4 regions of the Lysinibacillus sp. 54212 genome follow, and region 3 is predicted to be linked to each of the others. Evidence: riboswitches for the same ligand, from Rfam matches in the RefSeq annotation. Region 3 holds a riboswitch; each other region holds the start of a gene.

The links. Region 3 has a riboswitch for cobalamin ahead of V4T18_RS11710 (glutaredoxin family protein). Riboswitches for the same ligand answer to the same signal wherever they lie in the genome.
Region 1: linked by a shared signal. The riboswitch ahead of cobJ (precorrin-3B C(17)-methyltransferase) and the one ahead of V4T18_RS11710 (glutaredoxin family protein) in region 3 are both predicted to bind cobalamin.
Region 2: linked by a shared signal. The riboswitch ahead of V4T18_RS12535 (class I SAM-dependent methyltransferase) and the one ahead of V4T18_RS11710 (glutaredoxin family protein) in region 3 are both predicted to bind cobalamin.
Region 4: linked by a shared signal. The riboswitch ahead of V4T18_RS15790 (ABC transporter substrate-binding protein) and the one ahead of V4T18_RS11710 (glutaredoxin family protein) in region 3 are both predicted to bind cobalamin.

Annotation. Positions count from the first base shown of each region.
Region 1 covers NZ_JBAFWZ010000017.1:29,600-35,168, reverse strand. The annotation lists gene cbiQ (cobalt ECF transporter T component CbiQ) at 1-654, opposite strand, end outside; gene V4T18_RS12615 (energy-coupling factor ABC transporter substrate-binding protein) at 641-940, opposite strand; gene V4T18_RS12610 (energy-coupling factor ABC transporter permease) at 942-1,685, opposite strand; cobalamin riboswitch at 1,816-1,998, opposite strand; cobalamin riboswitch at 2,119-2,302, shown strand; gene cobJ (precorrin-3B C(17)-methyltransferase) at 2,436-4,085, shown strand; gene cobK (precorrin-6A reductase) at 4,095-4,853, shown strand; gene V4T18_RS12595 (precorrin-8X methylmutase) at 4,857-5,531, shown strand; gene V4T18_RS12590 (cobalt-precorrin-5B (C(1))-methyltransferase) at 5,506-5,569, shown strand, end outside.
Region 2 covers NZ_JBAFWZ010000017.1:16,517-22,085, reverse strand. The annotation lists gene cobA (uroporphyrinogen-III C-methyltransferase) at 1-89, shown strand, start outside; gene V4T18_RS12550 (nitroreductase family protein) at 83-637, shown strand; gene V4T18_RS12545 (cob(I)yrinic acid a,c-diamide adenosyltransferase) at 649-1,188, shown strand; gene V4T18_RS12540 (cobyric acid synthase) at 1,188-2,660, shown strand; cobalamin riboswitch at 2,648-2,827, shown strand; gene V4T18_RS12535 (class I SAM-dependent methyltransferase) at 2,952-3,785, shown strand; gene V4T18_RS12530 (FecCD family ABC transporter permease) at 3,778-4,818, shown strand; gene V4T18_RS12525 (ABC transporter ATP-binding protein) at 4,820-5,569, shown strand, end outside.
Region 3 covers NZ_JBAFWZ010000015.1:28,986-34,554, forward strand. The annotation lists gene nrdF (class 1b ribonucleoside-diphosphate reductase subunit beta) at 1-286, opposite strand, end outside; gene nrdE (class 1b ribonucleoside-diphosphate reductase subunit alpha) at 274-2,367, opposite strand; gene nrdI (class Ib ribonucleoside-diphosphate reductase assembly flavoprotein NrdI) at 2,342-2,731, opposite strand; gene V4T18_RS11710 (glutaredoxin family protein) at 2,728-2,955, opposite strand; cobalamin riboswitch at 3,102-3,276, opposite strand; gene V4T18_RS11715 (histidine phosphatase family protein) at 3,321-3,920, opposite strand; gene V4T18_RS11720 (pyridoxal phosphate-dependent aminotransferase) at 3,889-4,977, opposite strand; gene cbiB (adenosylcobinamide-phosphate synthase CbiB) at 4,934-5,569, opposite strand, start outside.
Region 4 covers NZ_JBAFWZ010000029.1:17,091-22,659, reverse strand. The annotation lists gene V4T18_RS15800 (adenosylcobinamide amidohydrolase) at 1-1,133, opposite strand, end outside; gene V4T18_RS15795 (FecCD family ABC transporter permease) at 1,134-2,132, opposite strand; gene V4T18_RS15790 (ABC transporter substrate-binding protein) at 2,125-3,072, opposite strand; cobalamin riboswitch at 3,247-3,366, opposite strand; gene argS (arginine--tRNA ligase) at 3,872-5,539, opposite strand; gene V4T18_RS15780 (DUF1934 domain-containing protein) at 5,536-5,569, opposite strand, start outside.

The sequences.
Region 1 (5,569 bases), on a different contig from region 3:
CATGGCGTGTGTCATCGTCCCGTAACGTAAAAACATCGATTTAAACAGAGAACTAATCATTAGGCTTAGTGAAGAAAAGCTAGATTTATAGCTTTTATAGCCTAATCGTGCCTGCTGTGCTGTATAGAGCTGTTCGTATGTTTGAAGAAATAGGAAGATAAAACGGTAAATTAATTCAATCAATTCTACTATAACGACTGGTACCTTGCCTTTAAGTAATATTGGGCTAATCTCATAAATAGGCGTTGTTAAAATTAAAAAATATAAACAGCCTGTCGCGCTAAATGCTACTAAAAATATGTTTAGTGCACGTGAAAGATCATTGGGCAAAATATAAAGGGACAATTGAGCGAGTGAAGCATCCCACACAGCATGAGCGGGGATTGGACCATTCCATGCTATCGAAATAACAATCGTCACTATACCGGCTAGGCTAAATCCAAGCGGTGCAAGCATTAATATGGCGTAGGATTTCCAAGGGATTTTTGCATAGAAAACAATGACACTACTCATAAAAAGTAGTGTCCAAAGGGCAATCTCATTATTTCTGGAAATCGTAACTGCAAGTAATGCACTTATTGCAAAGAGAAGCTTTTGACTAGCGGCAACCCTTCTCAGTGCGTTATGGTGTGAAAGAAAATCAATGTTTAGCATGCTGTTTTGATGAGTTTTTCGAGTGTTTACCACGAGTATACCCAATGAAATAGCCGATAATTATTGAGCCGATGACCGCTTGTAGCACAAATAATAAGCTTTCAATTTCCCCACTTGGAGGCTCCCAAATCGCATTAAACCAAGGCTCATAATCATTAGCAATTTCAGTAATTGCCTCCTCTGCCTCTCCATCTGCTCCGCCAAATTCTGCATCCTTTAAAAATAGAACAGGCAAGATGGCTAAAAGGACAACAAGTAGGAATAGAATCAAATTTTTCTTCAACATATTAGCTCTCCTTTGCCTTTAAAATTCGTAATTGTACTAGCTCGTTCATATTGTACTTTTGTAAGAAATTCATAATGATAACCGTTAATAACCCTTCACTAACAGCTAAAGGAATTTGGGTTAGTGCGAAAATGCTCGCAAATTTTTGGAATGAGCCTAGTATTCCACCCACTTCTGCCGGGAACGCTAGTGAGAGTTGAACTGATGTCATCACATATGTACCGAGATCACCTAACATGGCAGCGAAAAATACAGCGATACTAAGGGACAGTCCCCATTTTATTGCTAATTTATAAACACCTACAGCGATAAAGGGACCAACGATCGCCATTGAAAAAATATTAGCTCCTAATGTAGTTAAACCACCGTGGGCAAGTAGGAGTGATTGGAATAGTAATACGATTGAGCCAAGTACGCTCATTACGAATGGTCCAAACAATATAGAGCCTAAGCCCACACCTGTTGGATGAGAGCAACTCCCTGTAACAGATGGAATTTTTAATGCAGATAGCACAAATGTAAATGCTCCTGATAAGGCAAGTAATAGTTTACTTTCTGGATTATCCTTTACGACGCTTCGAATTGAGCTAATCCCTTTTATTAAGAATGGTAAGCAGAGTGCTCCCCAAAAGATAGCCCATCCTATTGGTAAAAATCCTTCCATGATATGCATGGCGTGCGCTTGTTTCGGTATGAATAATAGTACAACTCCGAAGTACCCAAGCTTTGGTAATAAATGCTTCATCTTTCTTTCTCCTTTTTGATTATTTGACGAAAAAAGTGCAATAAAAAAAGCACCTTTCAGGAGAAGAAGTGCAACACTAAAAAAGCAAATCTTAATTTGCTTTCTCTTTCGCACCTATCCTCGTAGGTTGAATAGTACGTCATTTCTGGCAGGTCTCCTGGCTTCTCTTCATTGCATTTTACAAGCCTTCCCACGAAAGAATCGCAGTGGCTCTTCTAGTAATCTGCTCAGAGTTACAGTTGCGGGACAGCGACGGACTCACACCGTCTTCCCTATTAAGCTAAAGGTTAGCACCAAAAAATCATTAGGTTATCGTCATTGATAAAGATTCTAGCATTTAAAAAATAGGTTTGTCACGAAAAAGTTTGAAATATAAAAAAATTTAAAAGCATATCAATTTTCTTTTATCTATGTTATTTTAATATTAATTTAATTTTTGCAATTTTAAATAAGTGCTCACGATTTTGTGAGGTAAAAGGGAAATTAGTGAAAATCTAATGCAGCCCCCGCTACTGTAAAGCTGATGAAATCACAATAAATCACTGTCATTATGATGGGAAGATGTGAAAGTAAAGCGACGCTCAAGCCAGGAAACCTGCTTATTTAAACGACACTTACTTTTCGGAGGGAGAAGTATAGGCGGGACAATAATGTTCTTGTGCTTTTGTATGCATTTTTTGTATAGAATTTCACATGCCTGTATCTCTTTTTGAAAAGAGGTGCGGGCATTTTTTTTGAGGAGGGAGAGCTATGGTTAAGGGAAAGATCTTCGTTGTAGGCTTTGGTCCTGGAGACAGAGAGCATATTACAAAACGGGCTGTCGATGCTCTACAGCAAAGTGACCACATCATGGGCTATAAAACATATGTTGAGTTAATCCAGCATTTAGTAACAGCTAAAACGATTGTTAGTACAGGCATGACGGAGGAAGTGTCGCGTGCTCAGGAAGCGGTAAAGCAGGCGGAAGCGGGACACATCGTTTCGGTAATATCGAGCGGAGACTCGGGTGTGTATGGAATGGCAGGTCTTGTTTATGAGGTACTCATCGAAAAAGGGTGGAAAGAAGCAACGGGGATCGAGGTAGAGGTTGTACCTGGCATCTCGGCGATTAATTCCTGTGCAAGCTTACTAGGTGCACCCGTTATGCATGACTCTTGTACGATCAGCTTAAGTGATCACTTAACGCCGTGGACGGTTATTGAAAAACGAATTGAGGCAGCAGCAATGGCTGATTTTGTAATCGCCTTTTATAACCCGAAATCAGGCCGTCGTACTCGTCAAATCGTGGAGGCGCAAAAGATTTTATTGAAGTATCGTTCACCAGATACACCTGTGGGACTTGTAAAAAGTGCTTACCGAGATACACAAAATATCGTTTTGACAACATTAGCAGAAATGCTAGAGCATGATATCGGCATGCTCACAACAGTTGTTGTAGGTAACTCATCGACCTTTTTTTATGATAATAAAATTATCACACCGCGCGGCTATCAACGGAAATATACGCTCGGTGATGAAAAGCAAATATGGAAACCGCATCAGCGCTTGAAAAAAGAAGCCGAACCGTGGGCATTAGATCAGGAAACAGGGGAAGCGAAGGCGGGCTATGAAAAAATTGTTGCCATACAGAACCCAGTTCCACTAAAAAAAATGGAACCGAAAGTACCTTCGCTTAGGCTAGCTCAAAAAGCATTGGCACTTGTAACGAATCAAAAAATTGATAATCCGTTTATCGTGAGTCAGCCAATTGAATCTATATTTGAGTTTGCCGTATCTCCTGGTGTAGCAAATAAAATCATTTCACCAAGGCAGCTACAGAAGCTCGCTGAAATTGTTGGGGAAAAGGGAACATTTGAATATACACCTGACCATCGCTTCCTAGTGAAATTGCCAACTGAGAATCCACAAGCAGTAGTGGAAGCTATCAAGGCAGAGGGGCTGCTCGTCTTACCGATGGGCGATGTGTTAAATGTTAAGGCCTGTGATTTCTGCTACGGAGAAAAGGCTGAGTCGATTCCATATGCAGAGGAGATTATGGAGACTCTTGGTGGGATGAAGCTACCGAAGGAACTACATATTGGATTTAATGGCTGTGGTATGGCGTGCTATCGCGCGGTGTTTGATGATATTGGTATCGTATATCGTAAGAAAAAATTTGACTTATTCATTGGAGCGAAGCCTGTTGGGAGAACTGCTCATGCAGCACAGCCTGTTGTGGAAGGTTTAGCACCAGAAGAGCTGGTACCACTGCTCTCAAGGATAATTGAAGAATATAAAGAGAATGCTCATCCGAACGAACGATTATTTAAATATTTCAAGCGTGTGAAGAAAATTTTGCATTATAACTACCATGATATGAGCTGCAAAATCGAAATCGAAGAAGCACCTTGTGGAGATTAGGAGGCTATTATGATTTTATTTTTAGCAGGCACTAGTGATGCGAGGGAGCTTGCGGTAGTGTTACAGTCGCAAGGGCATGAGCTGCTTGCGACTGTTGTTACTGAGTCAGCGGCGCATAGCTTACAAGAGGCAGGAGTGCACACTAGTATTGGTCGATTAACAGCTCAAGATATGGAGACGTTGATAAATAAAATCGGCGCTACTTGTATTGTGGATGCGAGTCATCCGTATGCAGAGGAAGCATCTAAAACAGCAATGCTAGCCTCCTCAAGTCTGAATATTCCATACATTCGATACGAGAGGCCACTAGAAACATATAAGCATCCCCTTGTGACGGAGGTAGAAACATACGAGGAGGCAGCGAGGGCAGCAAAATCTCACAATGGTACAGTCATGCTGACAACAGGCAGTAAAACACTGGCAACCTTTACAAAGGAATTGCTAGACGAGCCGGCTATCCGATTAGTATGCAGAATGCTACCGAATAAAGAAAATATGGAAAAGTGTGATGGGCTTGGTGTAAAACAACGAGATATAATCGCAATCCAAGGACCATTTTCTAAAGAGCTAAACGTAGCGCTCTACAAGCAGTACGAGACAACGCTTGTTATTACGAAGGAAAGCGGCAAGGTTGGCTCTGTCGATGAAAAAATGGACGCTGCCTTAGAGCTAAATATTCCGGTTGTTTTAATTAAACGACCTAAAATTTCGTATAGCAACTTATGTACAACATTTGATGAAGTAAAGACTATTTTAGGAGGATTATAAATTATGGCAAATATGAATTTTAATACGGAATTTGTTCCGTTAACAGTAGATCCAGACAAAATTTATGACTACAGCTTCGCGATGATTAAAGATGAAATGGGCGAGCACTCATTTACAGATGAGCAGTGGCTAGTCGTTCGTCGTGTTATTCACGCTTCTGCAGACTTTGAATTAGGGCGCAGTATGATTTTTACGGATGACGCAATTGAAGCGGGCATCCAGTCGATTTTAGCAGGCCGTCATGTCGTAGCAGATGTTCAAATGATAGAAAGTGGCTCTGGCCGTAAACGATTCCAAAAGCATGGCGGTGATTTACATTGCTATATCGCAGATGAGGATGTATCGAAAAAAGCAAAAGAGCTAGGTACGACGCGTGCTATCATCTCTATGCAAAAAGCGACGCAATTACAGGAAGGCGGAATTTATGCAATTGGTAACGCACCGACTGCTCTTTTAGAATTAATTCGTTTAATTAAGGAAGGCTTAGCAAAACCAGATCTAATCATCGGAATGCCTGTAGGATTCGTATCAGCTGCAGAATCGAAGGATGAGCTAGCCATTTTAGAAGGTATCCCATTCATTACTAATGTAGGAAGAAAAGGTGGTAGTACGGTAACTGTTGCGGCGTTAAATGCCATCTCTCTTATGGCTGATGAGCGAGCAAAGCAAGCGAAATAAAAAAGACCCTTCACAAATGCGGCATGGCTATACAACAG
Region 2 (5,569 bases), on a different contig from region 3:
ATCCAGCAATGATACTAGTCGGCGATGTCGTGAGAGTTCGTGAAGAGATTACATGGTTTTCAGAAAGGATTGAAATCGAATCATGTTAGAAGCATTAAAAAAACGTCGTGCCGTTCGTCAATTCGAGGCACGTGATGTAGAACGCGAGAAAATCGAGCAATTATTAGAAGCTGCAACCTATGCACCGAACGATCGCATGCGAGAGCCTTGGCATTTTTATGTGCTTCAAGGAGATAGCTTAAAGCGTTATGAAAAGGTTGCACTGGATTATTTACAAAAACGTTTTCCAACGAAATCAAATCTCGTTCAAAGCTCGATGGAAGCTGTCACAAAAACACCACTCATTATTGTCGTGACCTCAGCAATTGTTGATGGTGACGAAGGAGCGACAATTGATAACACTTTTGCCGTTAGTAGCGCCATTATGTCGATGTGGTTAATGGCAGAAAAATTAGGACTTGGCATGGTTTGGCGTACACGAGGTGTCGGTCTTGTACATGAGTCAGGCTTACATGAGTTTATTGGAGCGTCTCATACAGAGCAACTAGTTGGAACACTGTGCATTGGCTACCCAGAAGAGCAAATCACAACGGAGAAAAAACGTACTCCATTTTCAGAAAAAACGACGTGGCTATAGGAGGAACATAAATGGCACGGAAAGGTATGCTATTAGTTTATACAGGGGACGGAAAAGGGAAAACGACCGCCTCATTAGGTGTCACATTACGAGCACTTGGTAGAGGAATGAACGTAAAATATTTTCAATTTATTAAATCACCTGATCGTACATATGGAGAAGGGCTAGCGCTACAAAAGTTAGGCTTAGAAATGGTGCAGCTCGGCGTTGGATTCACATGGACAAAAACGCCTGAGGAACACCGTCTAGCACTACAGAAGGCTTGGAAGGTTGTGAAGGCAGCTCTACAAGATGAATCGATTGACTTATTAGTGTTGGATGAATTAAATAATGCATTAGCGATTTCACGCTTTCCAATTGATGATGTGCTGCCACTTGCTGAGGTGCTAGAAGCCATTCAAAATCGTCCACAGACTATGCATGTAGTCATTACAGGACGATCAGCTCATCCTTCGATTGTGGCACTTGCAGATTTAGTATCAACTATCGATGCAACAAAGCATTATTACGAGGATCAAGATGTCAAAGCAATGAAGGGACTTGAATTTTAATGAAAGCAATTATGATTCAAGGAACCTCATCCGATGTTGGTAAAAGTGTGCTAAGTACCGCGCTCTGCCGCATCCTTGCCAATGATGGCTATAAGGTTGCCCCTTTTAAATCACAAAACATGGCTCTCAACTCGTACATCACACAAGACGGTGGCGAAATTGGACGAGCACAGGGTGTACAGGCAGAGGCGGCCAAGGTCATAGCAACTACAGATATGAATCCAATATTACTAAAGCCAAAGGGTGAAATGATTTCAGAGGTTATCCTGCATGGTAAGCACTATGCGAATATGGATGCCCTTTCGTACCGTGAGAATTTCGTCGAAGAAGTGATGCCTGAAGTCAGAAAGGCATTAAGTCGCCTAGAGTCCCAATTTGAAGTCTTAGTATTAGAGGGTGCAGGTAGCCCTGCTGAAATTAACTTAAAAAGCCGTGATATTGCCAACATGCGGATGGCACATGAAACAGATGCAGCGGTAATTTTAGTAGCGGATATTGAGCGCGGTGGTGTATTTGCATCACTAGTTGGGACGTTAATGCTACTCGATGAGGAAGAACGCGTACGTGTGAAAGGCATAATCATTAATAAGTTTAGAGGAATGAAGGAGCTACTAACAAGCGGAATTGAGTGGCTTGAGGAGTATACTAATATCCCAGTGCTTGGTGTCATTCCATATATTGATGTGCAAATTGAGGCAGAGGACTCTATGGCGCTTTCAAGCTTACGTTTAAAAAAGCCTTTGCAAAATGAATTCGAAATGGATGTAGCTGTTATCCGTTTGCCTCATATTTCAAACTTCACTGATTTAGATCCGATTTTTGAGGAACCGGGTGTCGGTGTACGATTCGTTTCCTCTCTAAAAGAATTGAAAAACCCAGACCTGATCATTATTCCCGGCACAAAAAATACGGTCGATGATTTTATTTGGCTACGTGAAACTGGGTTAGCTCAAGGAATTTTGCATGCAGCTCAAAATGGCTGTCAAATAGTAGGGATATGTGGCGGTTATCAAATGCTAGGTGAAATCATAATCGATGAGCAGGCGATTGAGGGTAACGGAGGGGTATATATGACACTTGGTTTACTACCAATTGAAACGACGTTTATCCCTGAGAAGAGAACGGTGCAGGTGACAGGTACAACCAGTTCTGGACATGCCATTCAAGGATATGAAATTCATTTAGGTCGAAGTCAAGCTACACAACCTATCCAGCCTTTTATCCAATTTGATGATGAGCGAACGGATGGTGTCATAACAGAAACTATTATTGGTACCTACTTGCATGGCATTTTCCAAAACAGACATTTTACCCGTCATTACTTCAACGAATTGCGGCAAAAAAAAGGATTAGAAATTATATCCGAGGATGTCGTGTCGGATTTTGAGCGCAGGGAGCAGGCTTATGAAATGCTTGATCAACATGTACGCGAGCATCTCGATATGGAGAAATTATATAGCTTAATAAAATGAGCATCAGTGTAGCGTAACAGCTACTTAATAGGGAAGTGTGATGAAAAGTCACCGCGGTACCCGCCACTGTAATTCTTAGCAACTCACAATAGCCACTGTCAATAGACGGGAAGGTGTGACAAGCGTTGATGAAAAGCCAGGAGACCTGCTGATGCAAATGACAAAATGTTCCTACGGGATTATGGGCAGCATTGTACAACATACCTATCTTGTACTTGCTGCTTACACATGTAGACATTTTGTTTACATGTTTTTTTGATTTCTAATAGATGTAAAAAAGGGTGTGATGGTGTGAAGGGACCTTTAGTGATTGATTTTGAAAAGAAGTGGCAGGAGGGGATGCTCGATTGGAGCGGCAATATGCCAGAGCGCATGGTAGACGATTCCCTTGAAGAAGCCTTCTGGTCACAATCAATGAAGAAAAAAAAGTATAAACAAACCGATGCTTACGCAAAGACAATATACGAAAGCATGAGACGCCATATTCCGAAAGGAGCAAGCATCATTGAAATTGGTCCAGGCTGGGGGAATTACACGTTTCCACTATATGCTGATGCTGATTCGTTAACGCTTGTGGACGGCTCCCAAAGTGTTCTAGCTTATTTGAAGCAGTACTTTAAGGAGCAAGATCCTATTCAATTTGTTCTTGGAAAATGGGAAGAGGTAGATTTAAAGCCGCATGATGTGATAGTTGGTGTAAATTGCTTTTACCGTATGTATGAAATGAATCAAACATTATTAAAAATGAATGCACTCGCGAAGAAGCGTGCCATTATCGGTATGACGACAGGACCGATTCAGCCACATTATGAGGTGCTGGATAAAAAGTATGGCTACGATATTAAGTATCCTAGAAGAGATTATATTGAAATAATCAATATGCTCTATCAATTAGGAATTTATGGGGATTGCGAAATGATTAAGCTGGAGCGCACATATCGCTATGAAACTATGGAAGAGCTACTTCATGTTCAAAGCAAGAAAATTTTATCCGATACGTATGATCTAGCCCATGTAGAAGAATCACTACAACCTTTTATAGCGTATCACGATGGTCAGTATGAATACCGACATACATTCTATGCTGCCATAATTAGCTGGGAGCCGGTTGAATTACATGTCTAAAGTAAGATTAATAGCAATAAGTATAGTACTTATTATGGCATTACTCTTTTCGATGACCTTTGCTGTAATGGTAGGATCGGTTGATTTGACACCATTTGTAGTATGGGAAGTGCTAGCATCAAAAATCGGACTGTCCTTAGGAGAGGGAGTAAAAAAGGCTCAGGCGATAATAATTTGGGAAATTCGTGCACCACGTGTTGTATTGGCTGCAGTCGTTGGAGCAGCTCTTGCTATTAGTGGGGCAGCGATTCAGGCACTTGTAAAAAATTCGATAGCCGATCCATATATTTTGGGCGTATCCTCAGGGGCATCGGTTGGCGCGACTTCCGTAATATTATTAGGTGCTTTTAGCATGCTAGGCGTTTATGCGCTTTCCTTTGCGGCGTTTCTTGGAGCAATTTTGTCAGTAATTGTTGTGTTTTTCCTTGCACGAGTGAATGGTAGAACCTCTGTAATTCGATTGTTGCTAGCAGGAATTGCAGTATCACTTGTACTATCAGCAATAACAAACTTTATGCTAATGATGTCAAAGCAACAGGGTGGAATTCAAGCGGTTATGCACTGGATGCTAGGAAGCCTAGCAGGTGCAAAGTGGTCAAATATTGGTATTCCAGCCTTCACGTTACTTATCGTATTTTGCTTACTTTGGATGAATTATCGGCAGCTAAATGCGCTACTTCTTGGTGAAGAAACAGCTGCAACACTTGGCATTAACTTAGAAAAGTTCCGGATATTTATTATTATTTTTGTATCACTGCTTACAGGGGTTGTCGTAGCTGTGAGTGGAAGCATCGGCTTTGTTGGACTGATTATTCCACATATCGTTCGTATGTTTGTCGGTTCGAATTATAAGTTCGTGCTGCCAATTAGTGCATTGTTAGGTGCAGTATTTTTAGTGTGGGCGGACCTTGTCGCACGAATAGTTGTTGCACCAGAGGAAATGCCGATTGGAATTATTACTGCATTATGTGGTAGTCCATTCTTTATTTGGATGTTAAGAAGACAAAATTATTCATTTGGAGAAGGTGACTAGCATGCTTGAAGCAAAACAAATATCATTTTCAGTTGTTGAAAAGCAAATTTTACACGATTTATCCTTTTCAATTGAACAAGGTCAGTTTGTCGGGATTGTAGGACCAAATGGCAGTGGCAAATCAACGATGCTAAAAGTATTGTATCGCTATTTAAAGCAATCTAGCGGCCTAGTTACCTTATTTGAAAAGGATATTTTGAAAATATCTCCAAGGGATTTTGCTAAAGAGATTGCCGTTGTTAGCCAGGAAACCCCTGTGCTTTTTGATTTTACAGTGAAGGATCTTGTTATGATGGGGCGTACACCGTATAAAAAATGGCTCTCTTCAGATAATCAAGAAGATTACCGAATTGTAGAAGAGAGTTTACGTTTAGCCAATGTTGACCACCTAGCTACTCGTACGTTTAGCCACTTATCAGGAGGAGAGAAAAAACGAGTAATGTTAGCACGAGCACTTGCTCAAAAAGCCAATATACTCATTTTAGATGAACCAACGAACCACTTAGATATTGCTCACCAATATCAATTGATGGATTTAGTAAAAGACTTGCCTATTACAATTATCTCCGCGCTTCATGATTTAAACTTAGCGGCAAGCTATTGTGATGAAATCATCGTCATGAAAGAAGGTCGGATATATGCATACGACAAGCCTGAGAAGATTTTTACAAAACAAACCTTGCAAGATGTGTTTGGCATAAATGCAGGGGTTGCAGAAAATCCATATACGAAAAAAATCCATTTATTTTTT
Region 3 (5,569 bases):
AGGCGCCGAAAACTGTTAATACCGCCTTCTCTTGATAATCCGGTGTGAACCTTGCAATTTCATTCATCCCAATATTTGTTTGTACAGTATCAAGAAGTGTTAAGCCACCAAATACCTTTTTATACGTATCCTGATGCTCAAATTCCTTCCATTGCTTAATATCCTTACTTACCGCGATTTCTTCTGGGAACCAAATTTGCTTCCATTGCTGATCCCAAAAAACTTTGGCAAGCTCACTTGTTGGTTGATTCCAGTTAACCGCCTCAAACTTTGTTACACCTGGCATGATACACACTCCTCTAATGTTTGTAGACGCTGACGTACATAATACACAGATTTAATTCCTTTCATCCATGCATAAATGTACACCTTTGCAAGCTGCTCAGTAGTCCAGCTATCTGTCACGTACAGTGTCATCGAAACGCCTTGGTCTATATGCTTTTGCGCTGCTGCATAAAGGTCAATAAGTTTGAATTGGTCCACTTCGTATGCTTCTGTATAAAGATGCTCATTTTCATTTGTTAAAAATGGCATCGGATAAATCGTACGACTATCTGCATAGTCACGAACTTCAACACGTTCAGTACACGGGGCAATCGATGCCGTACTGCTACGAATATAAGAAATACTACCCGTAGGTGCAATTGCTAAACGATACGCATGGAAAATTCCGTGCTTCATAACATCCTCTTTAAGTGCCTGCCACATTTCACGTGTAATCTGTGGGACGTTTCCTAACGCCTTTTCCACTGCTGGCTCTAATAAACTGCCCTCTTTCGTTGTATAGCTATCGAAATAAGCGCCTGTTGCATAATCACTTTCTTCAAACCGATCAAAGGTTACGCCCTTTTCCTTCGCAATTTCCATCGATGATTTTATCGAGAAGTAGTTCACTGCTTCCATAAACGCATCAATAAATGCAACAGATTCCTTAGAACCATATACAATGCCCTCAGTCACAAGATGGCCATGTAGGTTCATTACACCTAAGCCAATCGAGTGCATTAACTTATTCGCCTTCGCTACAGAAGGAACATTTTTAATATTTGTCATTTGCGATACGTTCGTTAGCAAACGAACAGCTGTATCGACTAATGTTTCGAAATCCCCGACCTTTGTTGCCTTATAAATATCTAGGGAACCTAGGTTACAGCTTACATCTAGGCCGTATTGATTTGGCTCGTCCTGATCGGTAATGACACTAGTTTCCTGCACCTGCAGAATTTCCGTACATAGATTAGACATTTTTACGCGACCAATGCTCTTTAACGGATGTGCTTCATTCACATTATCATCAAAAATTTCAAACGGATAGCCCGATTCAAACTGTGCCTTCTTAATTTCTGTATAAAGCTTACGTGCATTTAAACGTTTTAGCTTGCGAATGTTTGGATTATCGAGTAACTCGTAATACATTTCGCTCATGCTAATTTCAGACATGCGCTTGCCGTATTCCTTATAAATATCGTAAGAGCTAAATAACACAATATCTTTATTTCGCTTCATTAGCTCAAAGAAGATTGTTGGAAGGATAACACCTGTAGATAATGTTGCTAAGCGAATTTTTTCATCTGCATTTGGTTTTTTCGAGGAAATAAAATTCTCAATATCTCCGTGGAAAATGTTTAAGTACACAACACCTGAACCGTTACGCTGTCCTAATTGGTTGGAATAGGAGAAGGAGTTTTCTAGCAGCTTTGCAACAGGCATTACACCACTAGCTCTGTTCAAAATCCCTTTAATTGGATCACCTAATGGACGTAAATCAGTTAAATTTACACCGACACCACCACCAAGACGTGATAGCTCTAAGCAGTAGCCAATATTTTCGGCAATGCTATTCATCGTGTCATCCATTGTTAGCTTAAAGCAGCTTACTAACTCTCCGCGCGCTTTTTTACCACTATTCAATGCAGTAGGTGTAGCAGGCTGGTATGCTTCCATCATCGCTTCGACAGCTTTTTCTGCCAACCTTTCATCACCTTGTGCGAGATAAAGGGCGATAATAACGATACGATCCTCGTACTTTTCTAAAATTTCCTTGCCATCTCGACTTTTCATCGCATAGCTTTCGTAAAATTTGCTTGCACTCATAAAGGATGGGAAGCGGAACTTATAAGCGTATGCTTTTTTATACATACTTTTTATAAATGCTGGCGTATATTGGTCGATAAATTCTTTTTCATAATAGCCTTCATCGACTAAGTATCGAATTTTTTCCTCTACGTCGATAAAGTAACGCATACGAACGTTAACATCCTCTAAAAAGTATCGGCGTGTTGCTTCTTTATCCTTCGCTAAATCGAGCTCACCAGTTGCATGATAGCGATTTAATACTTCATTATTTAACTTCAAGTATTGTTTCATAGTCATCCTCTTTCACACAATCATTATAAAATGCAAGGATTGCCTCATAATCCTTTGAAAACCCTCGTAAATCAATCTTTCTAACTAGCGGTATATGGTAGTCTGAAGCGAGTTTATCACCAGCAAGTCCAAAAACATCTAAACCAAAATTACTGTTTCCACTAACGACAATCCCTTTACATAACGTAGCGTTCTGTTCCATAAAGGCTTGGACAACAGCGGGCACATCACCAAGTCCATCTGTGTACGTACAAAGGATAAATGGTGTTTCAATTACTGTATCTTTTGTAATTTCGATAGCTGGTAGGTTTAGTTTTTGGACAATATAGCGTACATTCCCTGTTCGACTAGCATAGGCAATCACTGCGTAAGCATCTCAATTCGCGATACAATCTCCTGCACATCATGAATTAGTTCGCCTTCAACCTCTAAAATAGGAACACTCATCAAGCCAGCATTGATAATTTTTTCTTTTGCTTGCTCATTGTGATCAATATTAATCATTTCAACTGAATCGAATCCAGCTTGCACTAACTCAGATTTCACCCATAGGCATTTTGGACAAATTGTTTTTGTGTATAATTTCATTTTTTCATTCCTCATTTCATTAATTTATGTATAGTCTCCGTTATCCCTAAACATGGGACAAAAATAAAAAGACTACCTCAAATGTGAGATAATCTAAAATGGACACACTAAAGCTTCGCATCCATTTACTCTACCCCGAAGAAATGTACTGTCTTTTTATTGAGGCGGTCTCCTGGCTCATCTTCATCACTTCTTACACCTTCCCGTTGGAACAGTGGTATCACGTAAGTCGCTCGGATTTACAGTTGCGGGGACAGCGCTAGATTTTCACCAGCTTCCCTTTCAACTACATATAGTAGTACCTAAATAAAAAATAACACAATATATTGTGATTCAACGATTTCAAGTATAGCATGACCAATCTTTTACTGTAAATAAGTATTTTGTACTTTCCTCAAGGTAAACTCCTGAATTTCCCAAATACCGTCACAATAATTTAGCTTTACAACACCACAGCTAGGGATTAAATCGGATAAAGAATGGAGTCTTTCACCGCTTAATTTCCACAACAAACAATGAATAGCGATCCCGTGTGATACCATTATGATATTTTTTTCATTTTTTTGAGCAACACTTTGCAAGCAGGCATGCATTCTATTTGCTACTGACTGAAATGTTTCCTGAGTGGTCGGTTGAAAAGATTGAGGTGAACACACATATTGCTCGTAACAAGGATCTCTTTCCAAATATTGAAGCTCTTTTCCTTGCCACTCACCTAAAAATATTTCCTTTAGCCGCGCATCAATCACTGGCTCCTGGGCTGGTACAATAAGTCGGGCAGTAGAAATCGCCCGCCCTAAGTCACTGCTATAAACAGTATCGATATCCATTCCCTGAAAAGTATACTGAAGCGCCCTTGCTTGCTGTACTCCTAATTCGGTTAATTCCGAGTCAAGCCAGCCCTGTAACTTGCCTAGCTTATTCCACTCCGTCTCACCGTGTCTTACTAGGTAAATTGTTTTCATATTCCACAAACCTTTTAGTAAATTCATTCATTGCTTCTTCATCCTTCATGCCAATCCGAAACCACTGACCATCCAAGCCGATATAGTTTTCCGTATGCCGTAACACGATTCCATGCTGAAGGAAATATAGATAGGCTTCCGGTACACTCCACCCCATCGGTAGTTTGAATGTTAGAAAGTTGGCTTCGCTAGCCGTTACAGCACAGCCATGTTGCATTAAAAAATGACTCATAGCCGTTCGCATTTTCGTACTATTTTCACCAGATATTTGGACAAAGGCGGATTCTTCTAAGCATTGGCAGCCAATTGCAATCGCAATGCCGCTAACACTCCAATGAGGTAAATAATTGTAGATATTTGACGCATGCCTACTAACTAAATAGCCAAGGCGAACGCCAGCTAAAGCATACATTTTTGTCATTGATCGTAAGACAAATAAATTGGCATAGCGGACAGTTAAATCGATTACCGATTCTTTTTCATCCGTCCAATCCATAAACGCCTCATCAACAACTACGGCACAGCCAACCTTTTCACCGTAAGCTAATAGCTCTTCAATTTCCTCACGAGCTGTCAGAACACCCGTTGGATTATTTGGGTTGCAAAGGTAAATTACGTCACCCTTGTCCATCGCCTTTTTTAGTGCTTGCATCGGTAGCTTATAGAGACAAATATCCTCTACAACAATCGACTCCACATGAACGTTTTGCTGTAAAAGCGTTCGTTTATATTCAGAAAAGGAGGGCTCCACAATAATGGCATGCTTTTCTCTAAAAAACTGCGCGATTGCCATTAGTAATTCCGCTGCCCCATTCCCTACTACAACAAAATCATTAGGCACTCTGTGAACGCTAGCTACTTTACTCCGAAAAGGTTCTGCAAGCATATCTGGATAACTTCCGACACTTTCCAACAACGCTGGCCAAAGCTTTTTAATCGATGAAGGACTCCCTAGAACATTCACATTTTCACTTAAATCATAAATCTTTTCAGGCATTGGTAACTGAAGTTGCCTATATAAAGCCAATGCATTTGCTCCATGCGCAGGTAATGCCAAAAATGATCCCTCCAATCAGTAGTAAAAAGTAAATTGTGACGGTATACATATGTCGAACAGTAAGCTTAATATGCTCTCGGTTCATGACGACAAGTGGCTCCCCCATAAACGCTCGAAAGGATTGCTTTCCACCATAGGAATTATTGCCACCTAAACGAATCCCTAGTTGATAAGCCGTAGCTGCCTCTAAATAGCCGCTATTAGGACTTGGATGTTTTTTCGCATCTCTCTTCCATTTATTCCATCGTTCCGCCAAAGGTAGCTTTTTTACATTTTTGGTTGTAAGCAAAATCAATAACCCTGTTAGACGACTCGGAATGTAGTTCGCAATATCATCTAATTTTGCTGCAATGTAGCCAAATTGACTGTAGCGCTCATTCTTATACGCAACCATAGAATCTAATGTGTTAATCGCTTTATAAATCCACGCACCGATTGCACCAAATAGAAGAGCATAAAATAATGGAGCGGTTACGCCGTCGCTTGTATTTTCCGAAACAGTCTCCACGACCCCTCGTACAACTTCTGGCTCCTCTAAATGAGCTGTATCCCGACCTACAATCCATCCAAGCTTCGTCCGGGCCTCTTCCAT
Region 4 (5,569 bases), on a different contig from region 3:
CTTGTTACATCAACAGCATTCCCAACACCCGCCGTAACAACAATTATAACTTCACAATGGTTATTTTTATACGTACCGATAGCAGCACAATTCGTTTTAACAGCTGTTAGCATAACAACGGTGTTTGTTAAGCCAAATCCATGCTCCTGTAAAAACTGCTCGGTCTCCTCTTGCACATTCGAAATATCATAATAAGGAGAAATCGAGCGGTTTAATAATGTGTTGTACCAGCCCATTCCTGGATTATGAACAGCAGATGAAATAACCTTTAGCGGAAAATCAGTTTGTAGCTGTATATAGTCGTTTGTTAATAGTATATGTTCTTTTGTAACACGCTGTTGCTCACCCTGCCATACTTCTTTTGGCATCATCGTAATTTGAGGCTTCGGCATTTCTGGATGAGCATAGGTCGACACACGCGCCTTATACACATCTTCAATTTCCCGTTGGACAATAACCTCATGCGGCGCCCCAAATGCGCGAACATGCCCATCTTCCATTAGCAGTAGCTCATCACAATAAAGAGATGCTAAGTTAATATCATGAAAAACTGAAACGACTGTTAAACCACACTCAACAATTTCCTTTCGAATTAAGTCTAGTATTTGCTTTTGATGGGCAATATCCAAATGATTTGTCGGCTCGTCAAGCAATAATATTTGTGAGCATTGCGCTAATGCTTGGGCAATAAAGACTCGCTGCTGCTCACCGCCAGATAAAAACTCCATCATCGTATCACGATATTTGGCTACACCTGTTTGCTCCATTGCTATTGTAACTGCCCGTTCATCCTGATCTGACCACGAAGAAAAAAAGCCTTTTTGGTGCGGATATCGACCGAGCGATACCGTTTCATACACAGAATTTGAAAAGGCATTTGCATGAAGCTGTGGTAAAACCGCCATTTTTTTCGCTAGCCCTTTTGGTGAATAGCTCTGCATCTCTTTCTCATCAATAAAAACGGTTCCGGAAGTGGGAGCAATAATGCCACTGACTAGTTTCAATAGGGTCGATTTACCGCTACCATTTGGTCCAAGAATACCTAGCATCTTCCCTTGCCCTACAGTAAACGAAATATTATGGACGATGGGTACGCTGCCATAGCCGCCTGAGATATTTTCTACTTTCAGCATTTATGCCACCCGTCCCTTTCGTTGTTTAAAGAAAATATATGAAAATACCGGTGCTCCGATAAACGCAGTAATAACCCCAATCGGCAGCTCAATTGGTGCAATAATTGTACGCGATACTAGATCACATATGACAAGTAAGCTTGCTCCATTTAAAAATGAGATGAGTAGTAAATGGCGATGATCGGTACCAATAATCATTCGTACCATATGAGGAACGACTAGACCTAAAAATCCAATCGTTCCTGATACCGCAACAGCTGCACCCGTTAGCATAGAACCACCAGCTAAAAGAATATATTTACTTCGTTTAACATCCACTCCTAAATATTTCGCCCGGTCTTCACCATAAATCATCGCATTAAGCTCACGACGATTTAGCCAAATAAGAAGTGTACCTACAATTACAAATGGAAGAATCATTTTCACATACGGCCATCCGCGCATCGAAACGCTACCAAGAAGCCAGCCCATAATCGAACGAAGCTCCTCCCCCGTTAATGCAATCATTAATGAAATGCATGAACCTAAAAAGGAGCTAAAAATTATTCCTGTTAGTATCAGTGTCTCCATCTTCATCGTACGGTCCACTAATTTAGCAAAGCTCATTACAGCAAGCATCGTGAGCAGCGCACCAACCATACTAAAGATCGGAAGCGTGTATATGCCTAGTAGTGGTAGAGATACACTAAAGAAAATAGTAGTAACCGCACCAACAGAGGCACCTGATGAGATGCCTAACGTATATGGGTCAGCAAGCGGATTCTTTAACAGCCCTTGAAATGCAGCACCTGCAATAGCTAGTGAAGCCCCGACTAGCCCCGCAAGGATTACACGCGGCATGCGAATATTCCATAAAATGCTGTAGGCTGATGGGTTTGATTCGCTATCCCATAAGGTTGAAAGTGGAATATCGACCGAGCCGATTGATATGCCAAACCACACGCTAGTTGCTAATAGGATTAGCGAGAAAATATACGCGATTGTATATTTTTTATTCATTAAAAGCCTCTGGATAAATTGCTTTCGCTAAGGCTTCTACTCCTAAGGCTAGACGTGGACCTTGTCTACTCGTTGTATCACCATCAACAACCGTTAGTGAATTACTTTGAACAGCCTTCATCACAGAGAATGCTTTATTATTTTTAATTACTTCATCATCCCCAGCGTATGTGAAAATGATAGAATCCGGATTACTGTCCACAAATTCCTCAGCGCTATACATTGGCCAGCCTTCAACTTCAACGGCATTCGTAACGTTAATCGCTTTAAGCATTTCATTCATAAAATTGTTTTGACCGACAACATAAATATCTGGCTGTGTACCAACAACGATGAAAGCAGTTTTCGGCTCCTGACCTTTTACTTTAGCTTGAATTTCCGCTAGCTTATTTTGAATATCTTTAGTTACTTTTTCTGCCTCGTCTTCCTTACCTGTTAATGTACCAATTTCTTCAATAGTTTTATACGTTTCTTCAAAGTTCATCGCATCTTTCACAACAAATATTTTGATGCCTGCAGAAACTAGTTGATCAATAGCGCCTTCCATCATATACATGCTCGATTCGTGTGCAAACACAATATCTGGTTGTAATGAAATAATTGTCTCTATATTAAATTCCATTCCACCAACACTTGTTTTCTCTGCTACTTGCTCAGGGTAGTTATCATTATCATTTACTCCAACGATTTCCTCATCTAAGCCCAGGCTAAATAAAATTTCCGTATTGGATGGTGTTAACGAGACGATACGATCTGGTGCTTCCTGTAGCGTAACGTCATTCCCTCTAGCATCCTTTACTGTTACTGGAAATACTTGTTCATTATTTACTTCATCATTTTGCTTGACCTTTGCCCCACTGCTTGCATTATCCTCGTTACATGCAGAGAGTAAACCCAACGTTAATAGGGCTGTTAACCATAGCTGCCAAAGCTTCTTCATTCTTTCTCCTCCTAGAATTAGAAATTCTCACCCTGATCAAAATAAGGAGAGATGTTATTTTCCAATAAAGATTTTTTTCAAAAAAAAATCCCTTACCAATGTAAGAGAAGTAGGAAAGAGCAAAATTTGCGTACAAAAACACAGGTTTCGCTACCACCCTATCCTCGTAGGCTTGCATTGGTGTCCATAAAGACCGGTTTTCTGGCTTTTGCATTCTTGCATCATGCAATTACAGTGGCGGGACCGCGTCGGATTCACACCGACTTACCCTATATCCTTATGATTTTAGATTTTTCAATTTTCTTTATTATAGCGTAAAAATACTATTTTTACAGATAAAATTATTCGTATATTGTATTTCGGAAGTTTGCCGGAATATGAATTATCACAAGAGCGATTAAATTTAATTTTCGGGCTAGATTTTTTAATAATTGTGGCTGCAAATCGTAGTTGGCTAGTATTTCTTGAAATGTAGCTAGTATTTTGAAAAAATCGGCTAGTAAATCAAAAAATGTGGCTAGTATTTTTGAAATTTTGGCTAGTAAATCGAAAAATATGGCTAGTATTTTGAAATTTGAGGCTACTATATCAATAATTTCGGACTGTATTCGAAAATTTGTGGCTGCAACTCGTAATTGGCTAGTATTTTTGAAATTTTGGCTAGTAAATTCAAAAATGTGGCTAGTATTTCGAAATTTATGGCTAGTAAATCAAAAACCATGACTCTTATTCAAACAAACGTATCTACTTACCACACTCCAATAGAAAAGGCACCCTGATTGTTCAGGATGCCTAGATCTTACATTTTTTCTGGTGCACTTACGCCAATTAGCTTTAGTGCATTCGCCAATGTTGTTTTTACTGCTGTAATAAGTGCTAAACGTGCCTCTGTTAATTCTTTATTATCGGCGTTTAGTACCTTTTCAGCATTATAGAAGCTATGGAATGTAGATGCTAATTCTTGAATATAGTTTGCAATACGGTGAGGTGTACGGTGTTTCGCTGCATCCGCTACGATTTGAGGGAATGCACCAACTTTTTTCAATACATCTTCTTCCTTTTCAGCAACTAATAAACCAAGATTATCTAATGAAGTAGCGTATCCTTGCTCTGCAGCTGAACGTAAAATAGAAGAAATACGTGCATGTGCATATTGAGCATAATATACAGGGTTTTCATTAGACTGCGAAACTGCTAAGTCTAAATCAAAGTCCATATGTGAATCGCCAGCAGTTTTTACAAAGAAGTAACGTACTGCATCTAAGCCTACCTCTTCTACTAGCTCACGCATTGTAACCGCGTTACCCGTACGCTTCGACATTTTGAATTTCTCGCCATTTTTATAGAGCTGAACCATTTGAATAACTTCTACTTCAAGTGTGTCACGGTTATAGCCAAGTGCTTCGATCGCTGCCTTCATACGTGGGATATAGCCGTGGTGATCTGCACCCCAAATATTAATTAATTTATCAAAGCCACGTTGTAATTTATCCTCATGGTATGCGATATCAGGAGTCAGGTACGTAAATGAGCCGTCATTTTTAATAAGCACACGATCCTTGTCGTCACCAAATGTTGTCGAGCGGAACCAAGTCGCGCCTTCCTCTTCAAACACATGTCCATTTGCCTTTAATTTGTCTAATGCTACTTCAATTTTCCCGTTGTTATATAGGGAAGTTTCTGAATACCAAACATCAAACTCAACACGGAAGTTCGCTAAGTCTTTTTGTAATTTTGCAAGCTCTAAACGTAAGCCGTGCTCACGGAAAAATTTGAAGCGTTCTTCATCCGATTTTTCTAAAATTTCTGCACCGAATTGCTTCGCTAACTCGCCAGCGATTTCAATAATATCGGGCCCGTGGTAGCCGTCCTCTGGCATTTCAGCCTCTAAGCCTAGCGCCTGCTTATAACGAGCCTCTAGCGAATACGCTAAGTTGTTAATTTGGTTTCCTGCATCATTAATATAATATTCACGTGCTACGGCATAGCCTGCGAAATCTAATACATTGCATAGAGAATCCCCTACTGAAGCTCCGCGCGCATGCCCTAAATGCAAATCACCAGTTGGGTTCGCTGATACAAACTCAACTTGAACTTTCTCACCCTCACCTGCGTTTGAGCGACCGTAATTTTCGCCTTGTTCGAAAGTTGATTTAACAACGCCAGCTAAAAAATCCTTGCGAACGGTAATGTTCATAAAACCAGGACCAGCAATTTCGATTTTTTCAATATCTGTGTTTTCCTTATCCACATTTTCCAAAATTGCTTCTGCAATCGCACGAGGCGGCTTTTTCGCTAGCTTTGTTAATTGCATAGCTAGATTTGTTGCAAAGTCTCCGTTCGCTTTATCTTTAGGTGTTTCTAAATGAATATTATATTCTGTTCCAGCTTCTACTAAGCCCGCTTTTTCAACAGCCGCAGCTAGCACCGCTTTAATTTGTTGTTGTAATTGTTCTACAGCGTTCATCCTTGTACCTCCGAGTAATTAATTTCTAAT